3 regions of the Streptomyces sp. NPDC056373 genome follow, and region 1 is predicted to be linked to each of the others. Evidence: riboswitches for the same ligand, from Rfam matches in the RefSeq annotation. Region 1 holds a riboswitch; each other region holds the start of a gene.
What was found. Region 1 has a riboswitch for cyclic di-AMP ahead of ACFCXS_RS02960 (LysM peptidoglycan-binding domain-containing protein). Riboswitches for the same ligand answer to the same signal wherever they lie in the genome.
Positions count from the first base shown of each region.

Region 2: it holds a riboswitch for cyclic di-AMP, as region 1 does, so the genes downstream of both, ACFCXS_RS15170 (transglycosylase family protein) here and ACFCXS_RS02960 (LysM peptidoglycan-binding domain-containing protein) in region 1, are expected to answer to the same signal.
Region 3: it holds a riboswitch for cyclic di-AMP, as region 1 does, so the genes downstream of both, ACFCXS_RS38345 (peptidoglycan DD-metalloendopeptidase family protein) here and ACFCXS_RS02960 (LysM peptidoglycan-binding domain-containing protein) in region 1, are expected to answer to the same signal.

Region 1 covers NZ_JBHJPX010000001.1:621,992-626,971, reverse strand. Annotated here, with positions in the region: gene ACFCXS_RS02970 (GNAT family N-acetyltransferase) at 1-901, opposite strand, end outside; gene ACFCXS_RS02965 (HAD family hydrolase) at 1,088-1,936, shown strand; gene ACFCXS_RS02960 (LysM peptidoglycan-binding domain-containing protein) at 1,900-2,676, opposite strand; cyclic di-AMP (ydaO/yuaA leader) riboswitch at 2,682-2,857, opposite strand; gene ACFCXS_RS02955 (polyprenyl synthetase family protein) at 3,360-4,370, shown strand; gene ACFCXS_RS02950 (outer membrane lipoprotein carrier protein LolA) at 4,648-4,980, shown strand, end outside.
Region 2 covers NZ_JBHJPX010000006.1:336,803-341,782, reverse strand. Annotated here, with positions in the region: gene ACFCXS_RS15185 (DUF501 domain-containing protein) at 1-299, opposite strand, end outside; gene ACFCXS_RS15180 (septum formation initiator family protein) at 352-828, opposite strand; gene eno (phosphopyruvate hydratase) at 930-2,210, opposite strand; gene ACFCXS_RS15170 (transglycosylase family protein) at 2,473-3,171, opposite strand; cyclic di-AMP (ydaO/yuaA leader) riboswitch at 3,176-3,344, opposite strand; gene ACFCXS_RS15165 (transglycosylase family protein) at 3,573-4,526, opposite strand; gene ACFCXS_RS15160 (cytochrome P450) at 4,647-4,980, opposite strand, start outside.
Region 3 covers NZ_JBHJPX010000030.1:35,814-40,793, reverse strand. Annotated here, with positions in the region: gene ACFCXS_RS38350 (DUF6250 domain-containing protein) at 1-163, opposite strand, end outside; gene ACFCXS_RS38345 (peptidoglycan DD-metalloendopeptidase family protein) at 359-1,261, opposite strand; cyclic di-AMP (ydaO/yuaA leader) riboswitch at 1,266-1,422, opposite strand; gene ACFCXS_RS38340 (alpha-galactosidase) at 1,737-3,812, opposite strand; gene ACFCXS_RS38335 (tyrosine-protein phosphatase) at 3,992-4,789, shown strand; gene ACFCXS_RS38330 (DUF6126 family protein) at 4,806-4,925, opposite strand; gene ACFCXS_RS38325 (helix-turn-helix domain-containing protein) at 4,922-4,980, opposite strand, start outside.

The DNA.
Region 1 (4,980 bases):
CGCCCGTCTTCAGCGCGTCCTTGTACTCGGCCGCGCCCCGCCCCAGGTCGAGCGTGCCGATGCCGGCGGCGGCCGCCGCCTCGGCCATGCGCAGATGCAGCACCAGACCCGGCGAGAACTTCGCGAACTCCGGGTCGTAGGACGGGAACCAGCAGGCCAGTACGGAGGCGGAACGCAGTCCGAAGTGCGCGGCGACGGGCCGCTCACCGGCGTACAGCACGGACAGCGTGCCGCTGCACTCCGGTGCCCGGGTCCGGGCCAGCTGCCCGACGAGCCGGGTGATCCACTCCTGGGCGAACCGGTCGCGGCGGCCGGTCCTGCGGTACTGCGCGGACTTCCATTCCATGAGCGTGCGCAGCGCGGCCGGGTCCCGCTCGTCGAACACGAACCGCAGTTCACCGGCCTGCCGGCCCAGCCTGCGCTCCTTGGCCAGGGTCGTCTTCAGGAACTTCGGCGCCTGTGCGCGCAGCACCGACTCGTAGGTCTCGTAGCCCTTCTCCACGTCGATGACGTAGGTGGCGTACTCCTCGGCCGCGTACCGGACGAACAGCCGCTGCTCGGCCTCCAGATTGTCGAAGGCGAAGCTCGACAGCGAGCATGCCTTCAGCAGTTCGCCCGTCTCGACGTCCAGGCCCGGCCGCAGGATCGCGCCCTGTGCGTCCGAGACGCCCAGTCCGATCGCCCTGCCCTGCCCCAACGGGCCCCGCTCATAGGGCAGGAAGCCGGCCGGCTCCGGCCCCTCGTACACCACCGCGATCCGGGCCCCCGGCCGGAACAGGCCGACGGCTTCGGTGAACTCCGGCTCCATGAAAGGGTTGCGCGGTGCCTTCGAGGCGGCGCGCAGCGCACGCCAGCGCTCCCTCTCCCCTTCGCCGAGCTCCCCGGGCCCGGCCACGCGAATGCGCCCACTGTTCAACCCGACCCCCCGATCAAGTCCCCCCTGGACACATGGAAGGTACCGCTCTATGCGGCCTCACGGGTAGGTAGCGGAGCATGTTGTTGCCAACCGGTGCAGAGGCCTTCAACCGGGCAATCGGCGTCCGCCGTGCGATGAAACGAAGGGGCGCGCTGTCCGTATTCTCTGATCATGGCCGCACCCCTCGCATATTCACTCATCGCCACCGATCTGGACGGGACGCTGCTGCGCGGCGACGACACCCTGTCCGACCGGTCCCTCGCCGCGCTCGCGCGGGTGGCGGACGCCGGTGCCCAGCACCTCGTGGTGACGGGCCGGCCGGCGCCGAGAGTGCGGCCGCTCCTGGACGACCTCGGGTGCACGGGGCTCGCGGTGTGCGGGCAGGGCGCGCAGGTGTACGACGCCGGCGCGGACCGGCTGCTGTGGTCCATCACCCTGGACCGGGAGCTGGCGGAGACCGCCCTCGGCAAGATCGAGGCCGAGGTGGGGCAGGTCTACGCGGCGGTCGACCAGGACGGGGTGGACGGGCTCACGCTGATCGAGCCGGGCTATCTGATGCCGCACCCGACCCTGCCCGCGGTCCGGGTCGAGCGGCGCGAGCAGCTGTGGGACGAGCCCATCAGCAAGGTGCTGCTGCGGCACCCCTACCTGACGGACGACGAGTTGGCGGCGACGGCCCGCTCGGTGGTCGGCTCCCTGGCGACGGTGACGATGTCGGGGCCCGGCACGGTCGAGCTCCAGCCGTGCGGGATCACCAAGGCGACGGGCCTGGCGCTGGCCGCCGAGCACCTGGGGCTGCGGCCGGCGGACACCATCGCCTTCGGCGACATGCCCAACGACATCCCGATGTTCGACTGGGCCGGTCACGGCGTCGCGATGGCCAACGCCCACCCCGAACTGAAGGCCGTGGCCGACGAGGTCACCCTGTCGAACGAGGACGACGGCATCGCCGTCGTCCTCGAGCGACTGCTGGGCGGGTCGGCTCAGTACGGGCCGTTGACGTTGTCGATCGAGCCGTAGCGGTCGGCCGCGTAGTTGCAGGCCGCCGTGATGTTGGCGACCGGGTCGTACGGGTCGAAGGAGGTGCCGGGCACGTGGTAGGCGGCGAACGTCGGGTCGATCACCTGGAGCAGGCCCTTGGACGGGGTGCCCGCGGCGGCGTTCGAGTCCCAGTTGTTGATCGCCAGGGGGTTGCCGGACGACTCGCGCATGACGTTGCGGTAGATGCCGTCGTAGGAGCCCGGGATGCCCCGCTGCGCCATGATGTCCAGCGACTCGCGGATCCACCCGTCGAGGTTGTTCGCGTAGGTCTTCGCGGACGCCTGGGTGGCCTGGGCGACGCCGCCGGCGGGCTTCGCGGCCGGCTTGGCGGGGGCGGACGACTGGGTCGCCGTCTTCTTCGGGGCGATCGGCTTGGTGGTCTTCACCTTGAGCTTCAGCCCCGGGTGGATCAGCTTCGGGTTGTCGCCGACGACCGCGCGGTTGTCCTTGTAGAGCTGCTTCCAGCCGCCCGAGACGTCGTACTTGTCCGCGATGCGGGCCAGCGAGTCGCCCTTGACCACGGTGTACGTCAGGGACTTGGCGGGCTGGGCCGCCTGCTTCACGGACTGCGCGACGGGGGCGCTCTGGGGTTCGGCGGCGCTCGCGTGCGTGGCGCCGAGGAGCGGAAGGGTGAGTGCGGCTCCGCCGGTGCCCAGGGCGACGATGCCTCGGGTCAGCGGGTTGGTTCTGGGGCGACGGTGCGTGCCTCGTCCGGCCATGGCGATGTTCCTCTCCGGCGCCTGCGAGGTGAGCTGTCGGGTTCGGGCCGGGAGGTGCCCGGCCGCGTACGGCGCTGTGTGCCGTACGCGGCTTCACCCCGAGCCGTGCCGCTGTGCGGCCCGGCGACTTACCTGGGTCCCCCGCTCCTGCCACGCGTGAGTGAGTCGGTTGATGTGGGGAGTCCGGGCGGCGGCAGGATTAGGCGTCCGCCGGACAGGGCCGGAACGTATGCGAGAGCACATGTCGGGAACAAGCACCTCAGTCACATATTGCGCGGTTGACCTTGGTCGGGGGCGTTTGGGCGGCTTGATCCTTTGCGGTAGCCAAGCCTCAACTGGCTTTCGGGGGAAGGCGGTACGGGCCGGTGCGGAAGCGCGGCGGAAAAGGGGAAGAAGTGATTCAACTCACTGATCACGAGTCTGCGGGGCAATTTCCGCCAAGGGGAATTCAGTGACTCATCACGGCAAATCGTGCATAACTCCCTACCCCCGGGTAGGTCGATAAATATCTGTTCTTATGGGTTGATCGAAAACATAGCGGTCGTGATCGGATACCACCCGGCCTGTAACCACGGGCGCTGGCGGTGATCGAAACGTGACCGGATACGCTGACTCGAGTGAGGGCAGCGACCTATCGACAATCCGCGTAATCACCGGCAGACACAGCAGACAGGAGACCCCTCGTGACCGACGTCGGGCCGTTCGGGCTGAGCGTGCGGGACCAGGCTCTGGAAGCCGACGTCCAGGCCGGATTGACGGCTGTCGAGGAAGGCTTGCTCGAGGCCACCAAGAGTGAGGTGCCCTTCATCACGGAGGCCGCCCAGCATCTGGTGCGGGCCGGTGGCAAGCGGTTCCGCCCGCTGCTCGTGATGCTCTCCGCCCAGTTCGGTGACCGCCACGCGCCCGGGATCGTGCCGTCGGCCGTCGTCGTGGAGCTGACCCACCTCGCCACGCTCTACCACGACGACGTCATGGACGAGGCCGCCGTGCGCCGTGGTGTCGCGAGTGCGAACACCCGCTGGGGCAACTCCGTCGCGGTCCTCACCGGTGACTTCCTCTTCGCCCGCGCCTCCCACATCCTGGCCGACCTCGGCCCGGAGGCCGTCCGGGTGCAGGCCGAGGCGTTCGAGCGTCTGGTGACCGGCCAGATCCTCGAGACGGCCGGGCCGCAGGACGGCCGGGACCCCGTGGAGCACTACCTGGACGTGCTGGGCGGCAAGACCGGTTCGCTCATCGCCGTGTCGTGCCGGTTCGGCGCGATGATGTCCGGCGCCGACGAGACCGTCGTGCACGTGCTGACCCAGTACGGCGAGCGGCTCGGCGTGGCCTTCCAGCTCGCGGACGACGTCCTCGACATCGCCTCCGACTCCCACGAGTCCGGCAAGACCCCCGGCACCGACCTGCGCGAGGGCATCCCCACCCTGCCGGTGCTCCGGCTGCGCGAGCGCGCGGCCCGGCTCGGGCTCGCCGAGGACATCGCCCTGTGCGAGCTGCTCGACTCCGACCTCACCGACGACGACCGGCACACCGAGGCCCTGCGCCTGCTGCGGGCCCACCCCGCGCTGGAGCAGGCCCGGCGGGACACCGTCCGCTACGCCCAGGACGCCCGTTCGGCGCTGGCGCCGCTGCCCGAGTGCACCGCGAAGACGGCACTCCAGGAGCTGTGCGACGCGGTGGTGCACCGGGCCGGCTAGGCCGTCCCCGCCGGCGATCCGGACCCCTGCGACCGGACCCCTGCGACCTCTGCGGCCCCCACGACCCCTACGGGTCGGGGGAGAAGCCGCCCTCTCGTGTCATACCCCAGCAGTACGCGGAGTTGAGCCCGCGGTCTGACGTATCTCCCCGGCCGATTTGGTCAGATGGTGACCACGGAACACACCACTCCTCACCTGTTCGGGTGAGAATGGCGGCTCAGGGACGAGTGCGTGGACGACACGGACAGCCGCCGCCGACCACGGAGGTAGGGCACACATGGCACCGTACGCATCCGACGACAGCACGATCGCCGGAGAGGTCGACGAGCAGCGCTCCGGGCGGCGCAAAGCCGCGCGGTACATCGTCCCGGTCACGGTGATAGGGGTGGCGGCCGCGACGATCGGGCTGGTCCCCGCACTCGCCGACTCCGGTGACCCCGACCTCCCGAAGATCACCGCACAGCAGCTCATCGAGAAGATCGCGAAGTCGGACGTCCAGCAGCTGTCCGGCACGGTGAAGATCAGCACCGACCTCGGCCTGCCGGACCTCGGCGGCCTGGAGTCGGGCCTGCTGTCCGGCGCAGCGGGCCAGGGCGAGGGCGGCTCCTCC
Region 2 (4,980 bases), on a different contig from region 1:
TACGCCGCCGCCAGCTCCGGGTCCGAGGCCAGCCGCTCGGTCATCTCCTTCATCACGCCGTTGGCCTCCAGCGTGCCGATGGCCGAGTTCGCCTTCGGGCACGTCAGGTAGTACAGCGTGGGGAACGGCGTGCCGTCCGGCAGCCGCGGGGCCGTCTCGACGACGTCGGGCTGTCCGCACGGGCAGCGGTGCGCGATCGCGCGCAGGCCGCGCGGGGGCCGACCGAGCTGCTGCTTGAAGGCCTCGACGTCGGCGTCGGTCGGCTCGGTGCGCGGGGTGGTCGGCGGGGGCGTTTCCATGACTGTCTTCAGGCTGTCTTTCTCTGGGTTCAGGTCACTGGCTGGGGCTGGGTCACCGGTCGGCGGCGTCGGCCTTGTCGACCCCGTCCCAGACGTTCGAGTACCAGGGGCGGTCGGCCGCCCCCAGGTCGGTGCGCGACTGCTTCGCCGCGTGCGGGTCGACGACGATGAAACCCGTCTCCCCCGGCATCACGTAGTGCAACCGCTGCCGGATCTGCTGCTCGGCGTACGCGTCGTCCTGCCAGCGCGCCTTCAGGTCGCGCAGCCGTTCGACGCGCTCGCGGGCCTGCTGCTGCTCACGCCGGAGGTCGTCGATCTCCGCGCGCTGTGAGACGTACTCCCGCATCGGGTAGGCCAGGGCCACGATCAGCGAGCACATCACCAGGGCGAGCAGGGCGGCCCGGCCGGTGAGCCGCGAGCGGCGGGCCTGGCGCCTGGTCTGGGAGCGGTAGACCCGGGCCGCGGTCTGCTCGCCGAGCAACCGGATCCTGGTCGCGGTGGAGAACCGGTCCCGGTCCTTCACGGCCATCTGTCCGCCTCCCGCTCCACCGTCATACGCGCGTACGTCCCCGGACACGGTACGGGACCGAGTACGGGGACGTACGTACGACGCTGCTACTTGGGCGTGGGTCAGCCCTTGAAGCGCGGGAAGGCGCTGCGGCCGGCGTACACCGCGGCGTCGTCGAGGATCTCCTCGATGCGCAGCAGCTGGTTGTACTTGGCGACGCGCTCGGAGCGGGCCGGGGCGCCGGTCTTGATCTGGCCGCAGTTGGTGGCGACGGCCAGGTCGGCGATGGTGACGTCCTCGGTCTCGCCGGAGCGGTGGGACATCATGCACTTGAAGCCGTTGCGCTGGGCCAGCTCGACGGCGTCCAGGGTCTCGGTGAGCGAACCGATCTGGTTGACCTTGACCAGGAGCGCGTTGGCCGCGCCCTCCTCGATGCCGCGGGCGAGGCGCTCGGGGTTGGTGACGAACAGGTCGTCGCCGACGAGCTGGACCTTGTCACCGAGCTTGTCGGTGATGGTCTTCCAGCCCTCCCAGTCGTCCTCGAACAGCGGGTCCTCGATGGAGACGAGCGGGTACGCGTCGACGAGCTCCGCGTAGTACTCGGTCATCTCGGCGGCCGAGCGGCCCTTGCCCTCGAAGGTGTAGACGCCGTCCTTGTAGAACTCGGAGGCGGCGACGTCGAGCGCGAGGGCGATCTGCTCGCCGGGGGTGTAGCCGGCCTCCTTGATCGCCTCGAGGATGAGGTCGAGGGCCTCGCGGTTGGAGCCGAGGTCCGGGGCGAAGCCGCCCTCGTCGCCGAGGCCGGTGGCCAGGCCCTTGCTCTTCAGGACCTTCTTCAGGGTGTGGTAGACCTCGGCGCCCCAGCGCAGGGCCTCGGAGAAGGACTCCGCGCCGATCGGGGCGATCATGAACTCCTGGATGTCCACGTTGGAGTCGGCGTGCGAGCCGCCGTTCAGGATGTTCATCATCGGCACCGGCAGCAGGTGCGCGTTGGGGCCGCCCAGGTAGCGGAAGAGGGGGAGGTCGCTGGCCTCGGAGGCGGCGTGGGCCACGGCGAGGGAGACGCCGAGGATGGCGTTGGCGCCGAGCGAGCCCTTGTTGTCGGTGGCGTCCAGGTCGAACATGGCCTGGTCGATCAGGCGCTGCTCGGTGGCGTCGTAGCCGACCAGCTCCGGGCCGATCTGCTCGATGACCGCGAGCACGGCCTTCTCCACACCCTTGCCGAGGTAGCGGTTCGAGTCGCCGTCGCGGAGCTCGATGGCCTCGAAGGCGCCCGTGGAGGCGCCGGACGGGACGGCGGCACGACCGGTGCTGCCGTCGTCGAGGCCGACCTCGACCTCGACCGTGGGGTTGCCTCGGGAGTCCAGGATTTCCCGGGCTACGACGACGTCGATGGACGGCACGAGCATCTCCTTCTTCATGTGACGCGGTGACGCGGGTCGCGCGGACCCTGCGAGGTGCGGGCCCGGTGGCTCGCGACATGAGCCTAACCGGCTCCGGGCGATCGGCCACCGGGTCGCCCACCCCATGGACAGAACCGAGAGTAAATTGTTTCTGAACGGAACAAAGCCGGTCGCCGAAAAAACCCCGCCCCGGCGCGTACGGGGGATGACGCACCGGGGCGGGGAGCACGGGGACCCTGGGCGGGTCCGGGTGGGCCGCTGCTTACTTCAGGTGCAGCTGCTGGCCCGGGTAGATGAGGTTGGCATCGTCGACGATGTCCTTGTTCAGCTCGAAGAGCTTCTCCCAGCCGCCCTTGACCTTCTTGTCCGCGGCGATCGAGCTGAGGGTGTCACCCTTGACGACCTTGTACTCGCCGTCGCCCTTCTTGACCTTCTTGCCGGTCGGGGTGGTGACGGTCTTCTTGGCCGCCGGGCGCTCGTCGGAGCGGGAGGCCGGCTGCTGCTCGGTCTGACGGGACTCGGTGCTCTGCTGGCTCTGCTGGCTCTGCGAGGAGCTGCCGGAGTCGCTCGAGGAGCCGCCGCCGGTGGAGGCGCCGGACAGGCCCTTGCCGCAGACCGGCCAGGCGCCCTTGCCCTGGCTCGCCAGGACCTTCTCGGCGACCTGGATCTGCTGGTCCTTGCCGGCCTTGTCGGCGGTGGAGGCGTACTGGGTGCCGCCGTACGCGGCCCAGGTGGAGGCGGAGAACTGCAGACCGCCGTAGTAGCCGTTGCCGGTGTTGATGGACCAGTCGCCGCCGGACTCGCACTGGGCGACCGTGTCCCACTCGGAGGTGGTGGCGGCGGAGGCGTTGCCGGCCGCCATCAGCGGGGCGGCGACGGCGACACCGGCGACACCGGCGAGCGCGGCGGCGCGGGTGGCCTTGGACGGACGACGGTGCTTGCCCTTGCCGGAAAACAGCATGGATGGATCCCCTCACCGACGCCTGCGAGGTGAGCTGTCGGGTTCGGGCCGGTTGAGTTGCCCGGCCGCGTCCCTGAAACGGGACGCGGCTTCACCCCAAGCCCTTCCGGCACAACCGGCCGGTCGGGCACCTACCTTGGGTCCCCCGCTCCTGCCTACGGCGCTTGACGCGACGACTGTTCCCGTACGGCCGCTGGCAGGATTCGGCGTTGCGGCAGCCGGGGCTCGCGGTGGCGAGCGGTCACGACCGTAGACACGTGATCCGGAGAATTTCAAAGACGATCAGGGCTTCTGAGATCTATCTCTCACGGGCCCCAAACGGGACATCAGCCACGAAACAGGGCGCGAACTCACCCGGTTTCGGGGTGAGTTCGACCGCCGTTTCCGCACTGCCCGAACAGCTACTTCTCGTCCGCTTCGCCCTCGACCGTGAGCGTCTGACCGGGGAGGATGAGGTTCGGGTCGGCGCCGACCTCCTTCTCGTTGCCCTCGTAGAGCGCGTGCCATCCGCCGCTGACCCGAAGGGCGTCGGCGATGGACCAGAGGCTGTCGCCGATGCCCACGATGTAGGCGCCTTCGGAATCGCCGGAACTCTCCTCGGCGGGCGCGGAGTGACGCCCCGTCGCCTTCCCCTCGGGGCCACCGTCGGACGCGCCGGTCTCGTCGGCACTGGGGCCGCGGTGGCGGCCGGAACCGGTGTCGCCCGGCCGCGAGGAGTCGTCGCCCTGCCGGGCGCTGTCGGCCTTGTCGCTCTTCGAGGCGCCCGACGAGGAGTCGTCGGACTGCTGCTTCTGCGACGAACCAGTGGGTTCGGTCGACTTGTCCGGCTTGGCGGTTTCGTCCTTCGAGGCCGACGCGTCAGGCGATGACGAGGGAGAGGAGGAAGGGCCGTCCGAGGGGGACGAACCGAGCGAGTCGAGCAGGCCGGGCGAGTCGACCTCGCCGGACGAGTCGGACGCCCCGGACGAGTCCGACCCCTTGCCCTGCTCGAGGCCGGAGAGCAGTCCGCAGGTGCGCCAAGCGCCCACGCCCTGGTCGGCGAGGATTCTCTCGGCCACGGCTATCTGCTGGGAGCGGCTGGCCAGGTCGGCACTCGCGGCGTAGTCCAGACCGCCGTGACTCTCCCAGTCCTCCTGGGACAACTGCAGGCCGCCGTAGTAGCCGTTGCCGCTGTTCTCGCTCCATGCGCCGCCGGTCTCGCAGTCCGCGACCCGGTCCCAGGTCGTGCCGTCGGCCGCACTGGCGCCGGAGGCCCCGAGGAGGGGGATCGCGATGGCGGAGCCGGTCACTCCGGCCGCGACGAGGAGAGCCGGAGCCTGGCGGGGGCGACGGTGCCGACCGTTCCCGGAGAGCATACGGAGACCTTTCACGCGACAGCAGTGACCGACGCGGCGTGAATCCCTCCGCGTTGATGGGTGAACGTATCGGCAGACGATCACTTGTCACAAGTTCATGCCGCGCAGATCACGTGAAGATCACAGGTCTGATGTTTCGTCACCTTCAGCGGGGGCTACCGGAGCGAACTCCACCGGCAGTGTGCGCAGCCCCCGCATGATGAGGCCGCCGCGCCATCTCAGCTCGGCCGGATCCGCGGCCAGCCGGAGGTCCGGGAGGCGGGTCAGCAGGGTGGAGAGGGCGGTCTGGCCCTCCAGGCGGGCGAGCGGGGCGCCGAGGCAGTAGTGGATGCCGTGGCCGTATCCGAGGTGCTGGTTGTCGAGGCGGGAGAGGTCCAGTACGTCCGGATCGGCGAACCGCTCCGGGTCCCGGTCCGCGGCGGCCAGCACGACGAGGACGGGGTCACCCGCCTCG
Region 3 (4,980 bases), on a different contig from region 1:
CGTCCTGCAGTTCGGCCGCCCACTGCCCGAGGCCGTGACAGAAGTCGTCGCGTGCGAGGAGACGGCGGTGCGGGGACGCGGCGTGCGCGGTGGCCGTGGGGGCGAGGGCCCCCAGGGCGGCTCCGGCGGCCAGGGCTCCGAACGCTCTGCGGGTGGTCGGCACGGTGACACAACTCCTCGGAATCCGCCGGGAAGGCTCTGGAAAGCGCTTGCACTCCGGCCGTGATCACTCTGTCCCAACTGCCGCCGCCTGTCGATCCCTTGGGGCGGGCGACGGCGGGCGCACACACCGAAGGCCGGACCCGGGGATCGGGGTCCGGCCTTCGGTGGCGTGTCAGGCAGGTGGTCGTGCGGTGGGTCAGCCGACGGAGACGCCGTGCGAGCGCAGGAAGGCGACCGGGTCCACGTCCGAGCCGTAGTCCGGCGTGGTGCGGATCTCGAAGTGCAGGTGCGGTCCGGTCACGTTGCCGGTCGCACCCGAGAGGCCGACCTGCTGCCCCTCGGTCACGGTCTGGCCGGCCGAGACGGAGAGCTGGGAGAGGTGGGCGTACTGGGCGTAGTAGCCGTCGTCGAGCTTGATGACGACCTGGTTGCCGTACGCGCCGCCCCATCCGGCGGACACGACCGTGCCCGCGCCGACGGCCTTGAGGGAGGTGCCGGTCGGCACGACGAAGTCGACACCGGTGTGGTAGCCGCTGGACCACATGCTGCCCGACATGTGGTACGGGGTGCCGATGGTGGCACCGGTCACCGGGAGGGTGAAGCCGCCGGTGTCGCTCTCGGCGGCGGCCGGCTTCGCGGCGGTCTCCGTCTTCGGGGCCGAATCGGCGGCGGACGGCTTCGGAGCGGAGGCCTTCGGCGCGGACGGGGCCGAGGCCTTCGGGGCGCTCGCCGCCTTCTTGCCGATCGACAGCTTCAGGCCCGGGTGGATCAGCGACGGGTCGGAGCCGACGGCGTCACGGTTGTCCGCGTAGAGCTTCTTCCAGCCACCGCTGACGTGCTGCTCACCGGCGATCTTCGCGAGGTAGTCGCCGGCCTTGACGGTGTACGAGCGGCCGCCGTCTGCCTTTTGGGCGGCCTTTTCCGCGGCGGCCGGAGCCGACTGGACGGCCTTGTCCGGAGCGGACTGCGGGGTGGCGGCGTGGGCGCCGGCGGCCCCCATGAGAGGCAGGGCGAGAGCGGCCCCGCCGGTTCCGGCGACGGCGATGGAGCGGGTGAAACGCTGGGTCTTGGGACGGCGGTGCTTACCCTTCGCGGGCATGGCGAATTCCTCTCCGTCGCCTGCGAGGTGAGCTGTCGGGTGCGGGCTGGAGATGCCCGGCCGTGCCGTGGCGCGGCTGAACCCCAAGCCGTTCCGGGAACCGGAACAGGCGTCTTACCTGTGGGTCCCCCGCTCCTGCCGTGCTTCGGGTCAGTGTGTGCGGGCTCCGGGCGGCGGCAGGATTAGGCGTCCGTCCGGATTGGTGTGGAACGTAAGCGACCACGACGCAATAGGACAAGCTTGCGGTTGCTCGTGACGGCGTTTTTCTTGACGTGTCGCCACATATGCCGTCACCGAGCGTGGATTACCGATCTCCCGCTTGCTTCAATCGCCCTGGAAAATGCGGGGATTACGTGAACATGGCGACAGCATATCGTCACGAATATGACGATGGTCACGCACCCCGACCCCATCTCCTATGCGATCGGGGCACGTTATCCTCAAGCGGCTAAAATTCCCTATTCGGACAGAATGGCTACTTCCGCTTAAGGCGGACGACGGTGGCGTCCAGGTCCCCGCGCAATCCGACCCGCAGTCCGTGATGAAGCAGTACGGCCCCTCGGTGAACTTCTCCCGTTTCAAGGCATTCATACGATTCCGCCGGGTCGAGGCCACGCAGCCGGAGCGTCGGAACGGGCTCGCCGTAGCGCTGGGCCTGCAGCCAGGCGAAGACGACCGTCTCCTCGCCGAGGACGTACTGCACAGCGCTCAGCCCGCCCTCCGGAGGCCGCAGCCGGTACTGGTCGCCGCGCTGCACCACGGGCCGGATCTCCTTGTAGAGCCCCACCCACTCGGCCGCCTCGGCGAGCTCCTCCGGCGTCCACTTCGTGAGGTCGCCGCCGACCCCGAGCACCCCCGCCATGGCACTCACGAACCGGAACCGCAGCGAGCTGGCCCGGTGGTTGAGCATGGCGTTCGGGCTGTCGGTGACCCAGGCGGCCATGACCCGGGCCGGATGGATCTGGCTGAAGCCGTGCTGGATGGCGAGCCGGTCGAGAGGGTCGGTGTTGTCGGAGGTCCACACCTGGTCCGTGCGGCTCAGCACGCCGAGGTCGATCCGCCCGCCGCCGCCCGAGCAGGACTCGAAGGCCACCCCCGGATGGGCGGTCCGCAGCCGGTCCAGCAGGGCGTACAGGCCGTGCACGTGGTCGACCCACAGCCGCTGCGGGTAGGCGTCGTCCGGCCAGCCGGCGTCGGTGAAGCAGCGGTTGAAGTCCCACTTCACGTAGTCGATCGGCGCACTGGAGAGGAGGCCGTCGAGCTGCTCCCAGAGGTACTCCCGGACGTCCTCACGGGCGAGGTTGAGCACCAGCTGATTACGGAATTCCGTCCGCTTTCGTCCTGATTGGTACTGCACCCAGTCCGGGTGCGCGCGGTACAGGTCACTGTCCGGGTTGACCATCTCGGGCTCGACCCAGATCCCGAACTGCATACCGAGGCCGTGCACATGGTCGGCGAGCGGCTTCAGCCCACCCGGGAAGCGGTCGAGGTTCGGGCTCCAGTCACCGAGCCCGGCCCGGTCACTGGTACGCGCCCCGAACCAGCCGTCGTCGACCACGAACAGCTCGACACCCATGGCGGCGGCCCGCGCGGCGAGCTCCCGCTGCTGCTCCTCGGAGATGTCGAACTCGGTGGCCTCCCAGGAGTTGAACAGCACCGGCCGGTCCCGGTCCGCGTCCGGGATCACGTACGCCCGCTGGTAGGCGTGCCAGGCGCGGCTCGCCCCGCCGAACCCGCCGTCACACCAGAGCCCGGCGAAGACGGGGGTCGTGTACGACTCCCCCGCGCCGAGCATCAGCAGGCCCGAGTCGTCGTAGCCGGCGCCGCCGGTGATCTGCACGCGCGCGTCCGGGAGCTGGGCCACGGCGATGCGCCAGGACCCGGACCAGCCCAGGGCGCAGCTGTAGACCTCGCCGCGCTCCTCGGTGGCGTCGGTGTCGAGGGCGACCCAGGGCAGGTGCTGGTGGGAGGTATGGCCGCGACGGCTGCCGATGACCTTCTCGCCGTGGGTGAGCCCGGAGCGGGTCAGCCGGGACTCGGCGCCCCAGCGGCCGTGCAGCTGGGACAGACGCCAGGTGTCGCGGTCGGGCAGGGTCCAGGTGGCGGAGTCGGCACGGAGCAGCTCGACGGCCGGCCCCTGGTTGTCCAGGGTCACCCAGCGCTCGACGACATCCGCCGAGGGGCGCATCCGGTAGTGCAGGGTGATGGCCAGCTCGCCGTCGCGGAACCGCAGCCGCAGCTCGCCGTCCTCGGCGTCGTGCCCCGCGTAGGCCCACTCGGTGCCCCGTCGCTCGGCGGTGCGTACGGACAGGGCGGGGCGGACGAAGCGGGGGCCGCCTTCGACCGGGTACTCCTCGCGTCCGTCGAGCTGCGACTCGAAGGGCCAGAAGTCCGGCAGCGGCCGGACGGCGAGGGCCTCGGCGTCGGCCAGGCCGATCCGGGGGCCCCAGTGCAGGTGCAGCAGCTCGTCCCGGTCGGTGACATGGACGGCATAGCTGCTGGCCGGCCCGGAGAGGACCCAGGTACGACCGTCTTCGGAGATGTCCAGCATCGTGCCCTCACATATTCGAACAAGCCCGACCAGGTGCGACCAGGCGGCAACATCATCAGGGGCCGCGGGGCTTCCCGGCAACGCCTGTGGACAACTCATTGCCCCAGGCAGGCATGTCGTATCGTCGAGTGACGCCCGTCGACGAGCCGCGCCGGCGGCGCCGAAGGGGAGGAGCCCTCGTGACACAGCAGGTCCCGTCGACCGAGCCCGAGCTGGCCGGAGTGCGCAACTTCCGTGACGTGGGCGGACTTCCGACCGTGGACGGGCGGCGGGTGCGCCATGGCGTGCTGTTCCGCAGTGGCCACCTCGCCCACGCGACCGTGGAGGACGCCGCCTTCCTGACGACTCTGGGCCTGCACACCGTCTTCGACTTCCGCAACGCGGCGGACCAGAAGCTCGAGGGGCCGGACGTCGAGCTGCCCGGCGTGCGCAATGTGAACCTGCCGTTGAGCGACCCCGCCGACGGCGCCGAGTTCTGGAAGATGGTGCGCGACGGCGACCTGGACCAGCTGCGCGAGATCCTTTCGGACGGCAAGGGCGCGGGCCGCATGATCGCCTCGTACCGCACGATCATCAAGCACCGCACCGAGGAGCACTCCCGGGTGCTGCACGCGCTCGCCGAGGACAGTGTCCCCGCCCTGATGCACTGCGCTGCGGGCAAGGACCGCGCGGGGCTGTCCGTGGCGGTGACGCTGCTCGCGGTGGGCGTCGAGCGCGAGGCGATCGTCGAGGACTACCTCAAGTCGAACGCCAAGCACCGCCGCTACAAGGTGCACCGCTCCAGCTCCGCCGCCTCGGCCTACTCCCCCGAGGTCATGGAGCTGCTCAGCCCCCTCTTCGACGCGCGCGCCGAGTACCTGACGGCGGCCTTCGACACGATCGAGGAGACATGGGGCGGCGTCGACACCTACCTGGAGAAGGGGCTCGGCCTGTCCGCGGAGACCCGGGAGCGGCTGCGCGAGCGGTTCCTCGACTGAGGTCCGCGAGCGGGGGCTACTTCGCCCCGACCTCGAACAGCAGGTACACGAAAGCGGCGAAGACGTGGCCGGCGATGAGGTAGACGAACAACCTCACCCACAGGGCCCGGGGGAACTTCTCCTCCATGTTGCTCATGACACGTCTCCGGGGGTGGGGCCCAGGCACAGGGCGGCCGTGGGGCTCTGCAGCA